Regions from separate parts of the Micromonospora sp. NPDC005161 genome, predicted to be linked through region 1. Evidence: riboswitches for the same ligand, from Rfam matches in the RefSeq annotation. Region 1 holds a riboswitch; each other region holds the start of a gene.
What was found. A riboswitch is a leader RNA that binds a small molecule or an ion and turns the genes downstream of it on or off. The one in region 1 is predicted to bind cyclic di-AMP.
Positions count from the first base shown of each region.

Region 1 (3,267 bases):
ACGGCACCGGCGGTAGCGTGGGGGCGTGCCTCCCGTCGCGCTCACCTGTCCGCTGTGGTGGGTGGCGCGCTGGGCGACGCGGATACTGACCAGCCTCGCCGTGGTCGCCGCCCTGGCCCTCGGCTCGGGCGCGTCACCCGCGTCGGCCGCCCCGCCCGCCTCGGCCGTCCCGCTGCCCACCTCGGTGGTGTCCTCGGGCTCTCCGTCGTCCGGATGGGTCGCCCCCACGGGCGCCGCCGATCTCGCGGCTCCGGTCGCTGTCGACCACGCCGCCCCGCCGATCTCGCCGGACGCGCCCCCGGCGGCGCCCGCCGTCGAGGCCGCCGTGCCGGCGGAGGCCGGCGCCTCCGCGGTCGGGACCGGTCCGCGGCGATCGCCGCGCACCGCCGATCCGGCCACCCGGGCGTCCCGGGCCCCGCCGAGGCTCTGAGCCACCGGGACGACGTCCCGTCACCACGCCTGTCGATCACGTACCTCCGCACACCCCGCCCGTCGGCCCGTGGCCCGCCACGGTGATCCCGGCCCGGGTCGGCCGTGCGGCTCCCCACCGCAGCGATCTTCCCCCCGAGGTGCCGTTCATGGAGACCGTCCTCTACCGGTTCCTGACCGAGGTTCCGCAGGCCGCCGCCATCTGGTCGGCACTGTTCCTGTTGGCCCTGACCGTGCTCACCGTGCTGATCGCCCGCCCCGAGCGGGACCGGCCGACCGTCGAGGAGTCCCCGGCGCCCACGGCCCGGGAACTGGCCGCCGTCGAGGCGGCGGACCTGCACCGGTACGCCGAGGAGGTGGCCGTCGCCGCCGCCGGCGCGGCGCAGACCGCCCGCCGACGTCGCGCCGACTGGCTGGCCGCGCAGGAGGCGGCCGAGCGGGCCTGGGCCGGGTACGAGGAGGCGGACCGCGCCGCCCGCCGCTTCGCCGGCGCCGGTTCGCTGCCCACCCCGCGCACGCCGCGCTCCCCGACGGAGTACGCCGCCCGGGAGCGTTACCTGCACCGCGCGGCGATGGCGGCGCACTGGCGCGGCGACCTGTCGATGCGTCAGCTCACTGACGTTTTCGCACACCGCAACGGCTGGGATCCCCGACGGCACCCGGTCGAGCAGGAGGTGCTGCTGAGCCGCGCTGTCCGGGACGGCAGGTGGGTCGAGCACCGGGCCGCCGCCGAGCGCGAACGATCCACCTGGCGGGATGCGGAACTGGCCGCCGAGGCGGCCCGCACGCTCGCCGAGGAGGCGTACGCGGCGGCGGCCCGGTTGCGGCCGATCCGGGTGCCGGTCCGACCGGCGGTGACCGCGGCGGCCCGTCCGGCGACCGCGGCGCGCTGGCGCCCGGCGCGGGTGGGCTGACCGGAAATGCCCGACCGGGCGCGTGAGCCCGGTCACACCGGCGCCGGATCGGGCAGCTGGAACGGTCGGGCACAATGTTCGCGCAAATGCGGCGGCATTCTCGACGGCCTGTCCGGTTGTCGACCGGAGGCGACACCGTAACCGGTTGTCCCATCGAGTCACGTCAGTGGCAATACGCGCAGAAATTGGCGCATGATTTCAGGTTTACGCAGGTGAACCTGGCTTGGCAGGGCCTGAGCCGGCCAGTAGTGTCGTCCCGTCCGGTGCGGTAACCGTTCGCAAGAGGCGACGCCGCGCCGACCCGCTCAATCGTGATCAACGAACCGGGGACCCATCAGTAAGTCCGGGGTGAATCCGCGAGCCACGGCCCGCGGTAGGGCGATCTTCCCGCCCGAATCCGTCAGCTAACCCGGTAGGCGGTGTCGGAAGGAGTTCCATCCTCGTGCAGCACCTCTCCACCCCTCGGTTGTTTCCCCGCCTCCACGGCGCCGCGGTGCCCCCGCTCATCCGTCCGGTGAGCTGACCCCCCGGGTCACCGCCTCTTCCGCCCGGCCACGCCGGGCACACCCCTGAGCGGTTCACCACCCGCGGACCACGGTCCGCGCGCTGGCGCCTGTCCGGATACCGGTCCGGCCCGGTGTGCCGCTCTCCCCTCGATCCGTGGAGGACCCCGTGAAGCACACCCTGAAGCGTCAGCTCCGTCGTCTCGCCACCGAGCGCCCCTACCAGATCGTCGCCGCCTCCGCCGCGGCCCTGGCGCTCGCGACCACCACCGGCGCCCTGATCGCCGGCACCGACGACGCCCCGGCCAGCCAGCACACCGCGACCACGGTCGCCGAGATGCGCAGCGACACCGTCGCCTCCCGCGGCGAGGCTCGCGTCGCGGCCCCCTCGGCCAGCACCTCGCCGAGCACCGCCACCCCGACGGCCAGCGCCGCGTCGCCCGCCGCCAAGGCCACCGGCAACCCGGACCTGACCCGTAAGCCGGCGCCGAAGCCGCCCGCGACCAAGGTGCTCGACTACGACTACCAGGCGCAGAACACGTACTACAACTGTGGCCCGGCGGCCACCCGCAACGCGCTCAGCGCCACCGGGATCGACCGCACCCAGGACGAGCTCGGCGTCGAGCTGGGCACCACCGAGATGGGCACCAACTCGGCCCTGGACACCACCCGGGTGCTCAACGCCGAGGTGAAGGGCTCCCCGTACCGGACCCGGATGTTCACCGGCGCGCCCAGCCCGGCCCAGATGGACCGGCTCCAGGCCGACGTGGTCACGGCGATCACCGCCGGCCGAGGCGTGGTGGCCAACGTCGTCGGCGACGCCACCGACACCGATGGTGGCTGGCACTCCTACGGCGGCGGGCACTACATCGCCGTGGTGGGTTACAAGGACAACGGCCGGACCGTGCGGATCGCCGACTCGGCGAACGCCGCCGACCCGTCGTACTGGATCACCACGATCGACCTGGCGAACTGGATCGCCACTCGGGGTTACTCCGCCTGACCCGGGCGCAGCCGCCGCGGGCGCCGTCCCCCACAAGGGGCCGGCGCCCGCGGCGTTTTCTCACGTGGTCGGCGGCCGGTGAAGCCGTACCGCGCGAGGTGGTTCGCCGTCGTCCCGCCGACGAGGCCTCTCGTACCCGCCGGCGAACCGTGGGAGACTGCGGCCGTGGTGGATGAATCGGGTGGTCACACCGGCCGCGGGCCGGTCCTGCTGCTGCTGCACGGAATGGGGGCGACCGGCGACGTCTGGCTGCCCTGGGCGCCGCTGCTGGAGCAGCACTGGCCGGGGCGGTGGCTGGCACCGGACCTCGCCGGTCACGGCTGGTCGGCGCCGCTGCCGTCGTACTCCTTCGCCGGGTTCGCCGAGCGGATCGCCCACGGCCTCGCCCCCGACGACCGGATCGTCGTGCTCGGGCACT
Region 1 covers NZ_JBSFYQ010000003.1:202,236-205,502, forward strand. Annotated here, with positions in the region: gene ACWD5O_RS04735 (hypothetical protein) at 26-430, shown strand; gene ACWD5O_RS04740 (hypothetical protein) at 579-1,343, shown strand; cyclic di-AMP (ydaO/yuaA leader) riboswitch at 1,636-1,777, shown strand; gene ACWD5O_RS04745 (C39 family peptidase) at 2,004-2,849, shown strand; gene ACWD5O_RS04750 (alpha/beta fold hydrolase) at 3,015-3,267, shown strand, end outside.

Region 2 (3,267 bases), on a different contig from region 1:
CGCGCGGCGCGCACGGCACACCGGCGGTGACGCAGCCGGTGAACGCCGGCTGGTTGGTGGCGTAGTCGGGGCCGATCCGGACCAGCCCGGAGGCCGGGATGCCGGTGTCCAGCCGCGGCGCGTGCAGCAGCGTGAAGTAGTGCGTCCAGTCCCAGTACGGGCCCGGGTCCCAGTGCATCCCGCGCACGGTGGAGGCGACGGTGCCGGGCACGTTGTCGTGGCCGATGATGTGCTGGCGGTCCAGCGGGATCCCCAGCTGCAGGGCGAGGTGCCGGACCAGCTTGGCGGAGGTCCGGTACATCGCCTCGGTGTACCAGGTGCCCTGCGCGGCGAAGCCCTCGTGTTCCAGCCCGATCGACTTGGCGTTGACGTACCAGTTGCCGGCGTGCCAGCCGACGTCCTTGGTCTTCACGTGCTGGGCGATGTGCCCGTCCACCGAGCGCAGCGAGTAGTGCCAGCTCACGTAGGTGGGGTCCTGGACGAGTTGCAGCGTGGTCGCCCAGCTCGCCTCGGTGTCGTGGATGACGATGTACTCGATCTTCTGCCGGCCGGGTCGGTCGGAGAGGTCGTGGTTGCCGTAGTTCCCGGCGCCGAACGCCTCGTAGGGCGCCGGGATCCACTCGCAGGAGATGGTGCGGGGGCACTCCAGCCCGTCGGGGCGGGCGAGCCGGCGCAGTCCCAGCCGGTCCAGCCAGGAGCGCTGCGGTTGGATTGCCCGGGCCGGCAGCGTGATCCGCTGGCCGTCGTCGGTCACCCGGGACTCGCCGGCGCCGATGGTGGTGAACACCTCGTCGGCGAAGGCCGCCGCGGCGTCCGCGCTGTCCGCGCCGGCGTAGCGGGCCACCGCGCCGTACCAGGCTGCCGGGTCGGTGCCGGCCCCCACCGGTGCGCCCAGTTCCCGCTGGTACGCGGCCAGCAGTGCCGCGCCGCCTCAGATGTTGACGCTCGGGTCGGTGCGCAGCGACTCGGGGGCGGCGCCGGTCAGTGCGGCGGCGGCGTCCATGGTCTGCAACGCTGCGGCGGGCGGCGCGGGATCCTCGGCGGGTCGGGGCGCCATCTCCCGTGCGGGGCGGGAGTCGTCGCCGCGCGGGTCCTCGGTGCCGGCGTCGTGGTGGCTGCGCCCCGGTAGGGCGGCCACGTGCCGGGCGTCGGTCAGGTGCATCGGGCCGTAGCCGCCGCTGGTACTCGGCGTGCCGGCGTTGCTGTCCCAACGTGACTCCAGATAGGAGACGCCGAGCAGCACGTCGGCCGGTACGCCGTACTCGGTCGCCGCGGCGGCGTACTGCTGCTGGCGGTCGGCGGTGGGTGCGGCCACGGCTGGGCCGGCGGGTAGGGGAACCGCGGTCGCGGCGGCGACCACGGCGGCGGCGAGCAGCGCGCGCCGGCCGGTGGACAGGGTTGGACCGTGCATCGAACCCCCTAGATCTGAAGGGCGAAGTGAGGTCACCTTCGCCCCGCCCGGGGCTCCCGTCAATACCTTTCGACCTACCGAGGTTCGTGGAAGGAAACCTTCGTTCCCGGCCGTCGTCGCCGGCAATCGGTACGGAGTGTCACGGCCCCACCGGTTGCGGATCGGTAACGGTCGTCTCTACTCTGGTCATTCGTCGGGCCGACAGCAGCTCCGCCCACCCGGGCGGTAACGGACCGACACCGCCGAGTCGCTTCCGAGCGAGCCGGGGACCCAGGTTTCTGGGGTGAATCCGCAGCCACTGCGGTAGGGCGTCCACCTTCCCGCCCGAACCCGTCAGCTAACCCGGTAGGCGGTCGGGAAGAAGGAGTACGGAACCCGGTGGCTCACCATGCCCCGCGGCCGTCGTCCGAGCGGTCGGCGTCAGCCGGCCCGACGTCGATCGTGCCGCGCTCACGCTGGTCCCGCTTCACCACCGCCCTCGCCGCCCTGGTCGGCGTTGCCGTCGTCCTGACGGGCAGCGCCACGGCGGCCCACGCCGACCCCTCCGTCGCCGAGATCGAGCGCCAGATCGACGCCGACTGGAACAAGCTCGAACCGATCATCGAACGGCACAACGCCACCCGGGCCGACCTGGCCGCGAAGCGCAAGCAGGCCAACGCGCTGGCCGCCCGGATCGCCCCGCTGGAGCGCCAGGTCGACGCTGCGATGGACAAGGTCAGCTCCCTGGCTGTGCGCGCGTACAAGGGCGAGAACGTCTCCACCGTCAACGCCGTGCTGGGCAGCCGGTCACCGAGCGACGTGGTCGGGCAGCTCGAGATGCTCGACCGGTTTGCGCACAACCAGCAGCAGGACGTGCGGCAGGTGGCCGACCTGCGTGACCAACTGGCCGCGCAGAAGGCGCCACTGGACGAGATGGTGGCCCAGCTGACCCGGACCGAGGCCCAGCTGGCGGCCAAGAAGAAGCAGATCAACGACGAGATCGACCGCCTGCAGAAGCTGCGCCTGAAGGTTTACGGCAACGGTGGCGGCGGTCCGCTGCGTCCGGCGCCCTGCCCGGCCAGCTACCCCGGCGGCGGTGCCGGTGTGGCCGTCAAGTTCGCCTGCGCCCAGATCGGCAAGCCCTACGTGTGGGGTGCCGAGGGTCCGAACTCGTACGACTGCTCCGGGTTGATGCTGGCCGCCTGGGCCAAGGCCGGTGTGTCGCTGCCGCACAACGCCGCCCAGCAGAGCCGGGTGACCAAGGACGTCAGCCGGGCCAACCTACGCGCCGGTGATCTGGTCTTCTACTACAGCGACATCCACCACGTCGGGATGTACGTGGGTAATGGCTGGGTCGTGCACGCCTCGCAGGCCGGTCAGCCGATCAAGATGAAGAAGGTCGACGACGGCCCGATCCACAGCTACGGCCGCCCAGGCTGAGATGTAAGCAGGGGCCCCTTCTTAACGCCTCCGGTATAGGAGGGGCCCCTTACTAACACGGCGGGCGCATTGCCCGACGAGTGGCTTCAGCGGGTCGGCCAGGTGCGCCAGTGCTGCCAGGCGCGGCTCGGGGTCGGCCCGCGCTGCCCCTGGTAACGCGAGCCGTACACCACCGAGCCGTACGGGTGCTCGGCCGGCGAGGAGAGCCGGAAGATGCAGAGCTGCCCGATCTTCATGCCCGGCCAGAGGGTGATCGGCAGGTTCGCCACGTTGGACAGCTCCAGCGTCACGTGCCCCGAGAAGCCCGGGTCGATGAAGCCGGCGGTGGAGTGCGTGAGCAGACCGAGCCGGCCCAGGCTCGACTTGCCCTCCAGCCGGCCGGCGAGCTGGTCGCCCAGTGAGATGACCTCGAGCGTCGAGGCCAGCACGAACTCGCC
Region 2 covers NZ_JBSFYQ010000002.1:88,825-92,091, reverse strand. Annotated here, with positions in the region: gene ACWD5O_RS02585 (N-acetylmuramoyl-L-alanine amidase) at 1-883, opposite strand, end outside; gene ACWD5O_RS02580 (lysozyme family protein) at 932-1,411, opposite strand; cyclic di-AMP (ydaO/yuaA leader) riboswitch at 1,642-1,777, shown strand; gene ACWD5O_RS02575 (C40 family peptidase) at 1,790-2,830, shown strand; gene dcd (dCTP deaminase) at 2,917-3,267, opposite strand, start outside.
Region 2: another riboswitch for cyclic di-AMP. It lies ahead of ACWD5O_RS02575 (C40 family peptidase); the one in region 1 lies ahead of ACWD5O_RS04745 (C39 family peptidase).

Region 3 (3,267 bases), on a different contig from region 1:
CGAGCCGTGCCCAGCGGCGGCGCCGAACCCCGAGGGCACACCGAGCGTCGGGGACGGGCCGTGCGGCACGGTGGACGTCCGGGTGAACGACGGGCCGGCCTCCGGCCAGCGGATCCAGACACCCGTGCCCGCCGGACCCGGCGCGCCCCGGGTCGAGGTCGACGACGAGGTCATCCTGGTGGAGCTGACCGACCCGACCGATCCGACCGCCAGCAGTTGGAACATCGCCGAACACCAGCGCGGCGCGCCGCTGCTGTGGCTGGCGGTGATCTTCGCCGCCGCGATCGTCGCGTTCGGCCGGTGGCGGGGCCTGGCCGCTCTGGCCGGGTTGGCCGCCAGCTTCGCCATCCTGCTCACCTTCGTGCTGCCCGGAATCGGCGCCGGCCGGTCGCCGCTGCTGGTAGCGGTGGTCGGTGCCGCGCTGATCATGTTCGTGGTGCTCTACCTGACGCACGGGGTCAGCGCGCAGACCTCGGTCGCGGTGCTCGGCACCCTGGGCAGCCTGGTCCTCACCGGCGTACTGGCCACCATCGTCAGCGGCGCCACGCACCTCACCGGCTTCGGCAGCGAGGACGCCACCACCCTGTCGATGTTCCAGGCCGACGTGGACCTGCACGGCCTGCTGCTCGCCGGGATCATCATCGGCTCGCTCGGGGTGCTCGACGACGTGACCGTCACCCAGGCGGCCACCGTGACCGAGCTGGCCAACGCCAACCCCGGGCTGACCCGGTTGCAGCTCTACCGGGCGGCGACCCGGGTCGGCCGGGCGCACATCGCCTCCACCGTCAACACCATCGTGCTGGCGTACGCGGGCGCCTCGTTGCCGCTGCTGCTCCTGCTCACCGCTGACTCGCGACCGATCGGGCAGATCCTGACCAGCGAGTTCCTCGCGCAGGAGATCGTCCGCAGCGGGGTCGCCACGCTCGGGCTGATCGCCGCCGTACCGCTGACCACCGGGCTGGCCGCGATGGTGACCGCAGCCGGCCGGCAGACCACCGCGCCCGCCGCCGAAGCGCCCGCCCCGCGACCCCAGCCCGACCGCGCCGAGGCACTGGCGGCGCTGAGCTCCCCGCGCACGGATCGGCCCGACCTCACGTCGCCCGACCCGACGCGGACCACACCCTCATCCACCGCCACCAACCGGTGGCCAGAGCCGAACAGGAGCACGGATACGGCATGGTGACACTCCTCAACGTGACCACGTCGGGCGTCCGCCCTGAGAACCGCATCACTGGTCACTCAGCGCCATGGCGAAATGACGCTTTTAGTCGGTATCAGGGCGTAGCTCAGCCGGTGGGCTCTCGGGTAACCTCACTGCCGGTTACCGATGAAGGCGCGAAGCGGCGCCTGCGGTGCCACCGCCCAATCGCCAACCGGCGAGCCGGGAACCCAGGTACGTGGGGTGAATCCGCGACAGCGGTAGGGGCCACTTCCGCCCCGAACCCGTCAGCTAACCCGGTCGGCGGTCGACGGAAGGGAACATTGTGACGGCACCCCTACGCCGCTGGTTGACACCCGTGGTGGCCGTGATCGCCGCACTGACCGTGCTCGCCGGGCCCCTCCCGGCGCAGGCCGCCCCGACGACCCCCACACCGTCCGGGCACGAGGAGGACGGCGAGCCCCAGCTGCTCAACGACGTGATCGAGCAGACCAACCGCAAATTCTCCGCGGCCAAGTCCAAACTGAACACGTCGAAGAAGAAGCAGCTGCAGCTGGCGCTGGAGGTCGACCGGGCCAAGGCCGACCTGAACGCACTGGCGCCGCAGGTCGGGCAGATCGCCGCCCAGTCGTACCGCACCGGCCGGATCGGCCCGCTGGCGATGCTGCTGGAGAGCGAAGCCCCGGACTCGTTCGTCCAACGTGCCGCCGCGCTCGATGAGATGAACATGGTCAACGAGAAGAAGCTCGCCGAGGTCAACGCGGTGAAGACCCGCGCTGAGCAGGCCAAGCTGGCCCTCGACGCGGAGGTCCGCGAGCAGCAGAAGCAGACCGCCCTGATGGCCAAGGAGAAGCGCGAAGCGGACAAGGCCCTCGCCCTGGTCGGTGGGAAGGGCTTCACCGGCGGGCTGGTGTCGGCCACCTCACCGGTCGCCCGGCTCGGCCCGGGCCGGACCGCCGACGGCGACTGGAAGTCCGAGTCGTGCAGCCAGAACGACCCGACCACGTCCGGCTGCGTCACCCCGCGCACGCTGCACGCGTACAAGGAGGTCAAGCGGGCCGGATTCAACCGGTTCGTCGGCTGCTACCGATCCGGGGGGCCGTGGGAGCACCCGAAGGGCCGCGCCTGCGACTGGTCTCTGCAGAAGAGCGGCTTCAGCCCGTGGCACAACGAGGACACCCGGACGTACGGCAACAACGTCGCCGCGTTCCTCATCCGCAACGCCGACCGGCTCGGCATCTACTACGTGATCTGGAACCGGCAGATCTGGTTCCCGGCGACCGGCTGGAAGTCGTACAGCGGGCCGTCGAACCACACCGACCACGTACACATGTCGCTGCTCTGACCCACGCTCTCCGTCGAGGGCCGTTCCGCGTGACGCGGAGCGGCCCTCGACGCGTTCAGGCGGCGGGCGCGGCCGGACCGACCGGCGTGCTGGCGTCGATCGGTCCGTCGAGCGTCGTGGCCGGCACGGCGGCCACCGGACGCACCACTCCGGCGGCCAGCCGGTACGACACCCCTACCACCGCGCACCGCCCCCGCTCCACCTCGGTGGCCAGCACGGGCGACTGCCCGAGCAGCGCCTCGACGGTCTGTGCGATGTGGATGTCGACGATGCGGCCGATGTCGTCCACCCCCTCCGCCTCGGCCCGACGCAGGCTGGGCAGCACGGCGTCGACCACCGCGCCCAGGTGCCCCTGGGGCGGGTTGCCGGTGGCTGCCGACTCACGGGCGGCCTGCACCGCACCGCACGAGTCGTGGCCGAGCACCACCACCAGCGGGGTGCCGAGCACGGTCACCGCGTACTCCACGCTGCCCAGCACCTCCGGGCCGGTGGTGTGCCCGGCGGTACGGACCACGAACAGGTCGCCCAGCCCACGATCGAAGATGATCTCGGCGGCCAACCGTGAGTCGGAGCAGCCGACGATCACCGCGAAGGGGTGCTGCCCGTCGGCCACCGCGGCCCGGTGTCCGGCATCCTGGTTGGGGTGGCGGGGTGCGCCGCGGACGAAGCGCCGGTTCCCGGCGATCAGCTCGGCGTACGCCTGGGCCGGCTCGGTGAGTGCCGGCGTCGGGTCGGCAGTACGCTGCGAACCCGGCTGCTGGCC
Region 3 covers NZ_JBSFYQ010000008.1:75,659-78,925, forward strand. Annotated here, with positions in the region: gene ACWD5O_RS10360 (YibE/F family protein) at 1-1,183, shown strand, start outside; cyclic di-AMP (ydaO/yuaA leader) riboswitch at 1,350-1,480, shown strand; gene ACWD5O_RS10365 (coiled-coil domain-containing protein) at 1,485-2,504, shown strand; gene ACWD5O_RS10370 (carbonic anhydrase) at 2,560-3,267, opposite strand, start outside.
Region 3: another riboswitch for cyclic di-AMP. It lies ahead of ACWD5O_RS10365 (coiled-coil domain-containing protein); the one in region 1 lies ahead of ACWD5O_RS04745 (C39 family peptidase).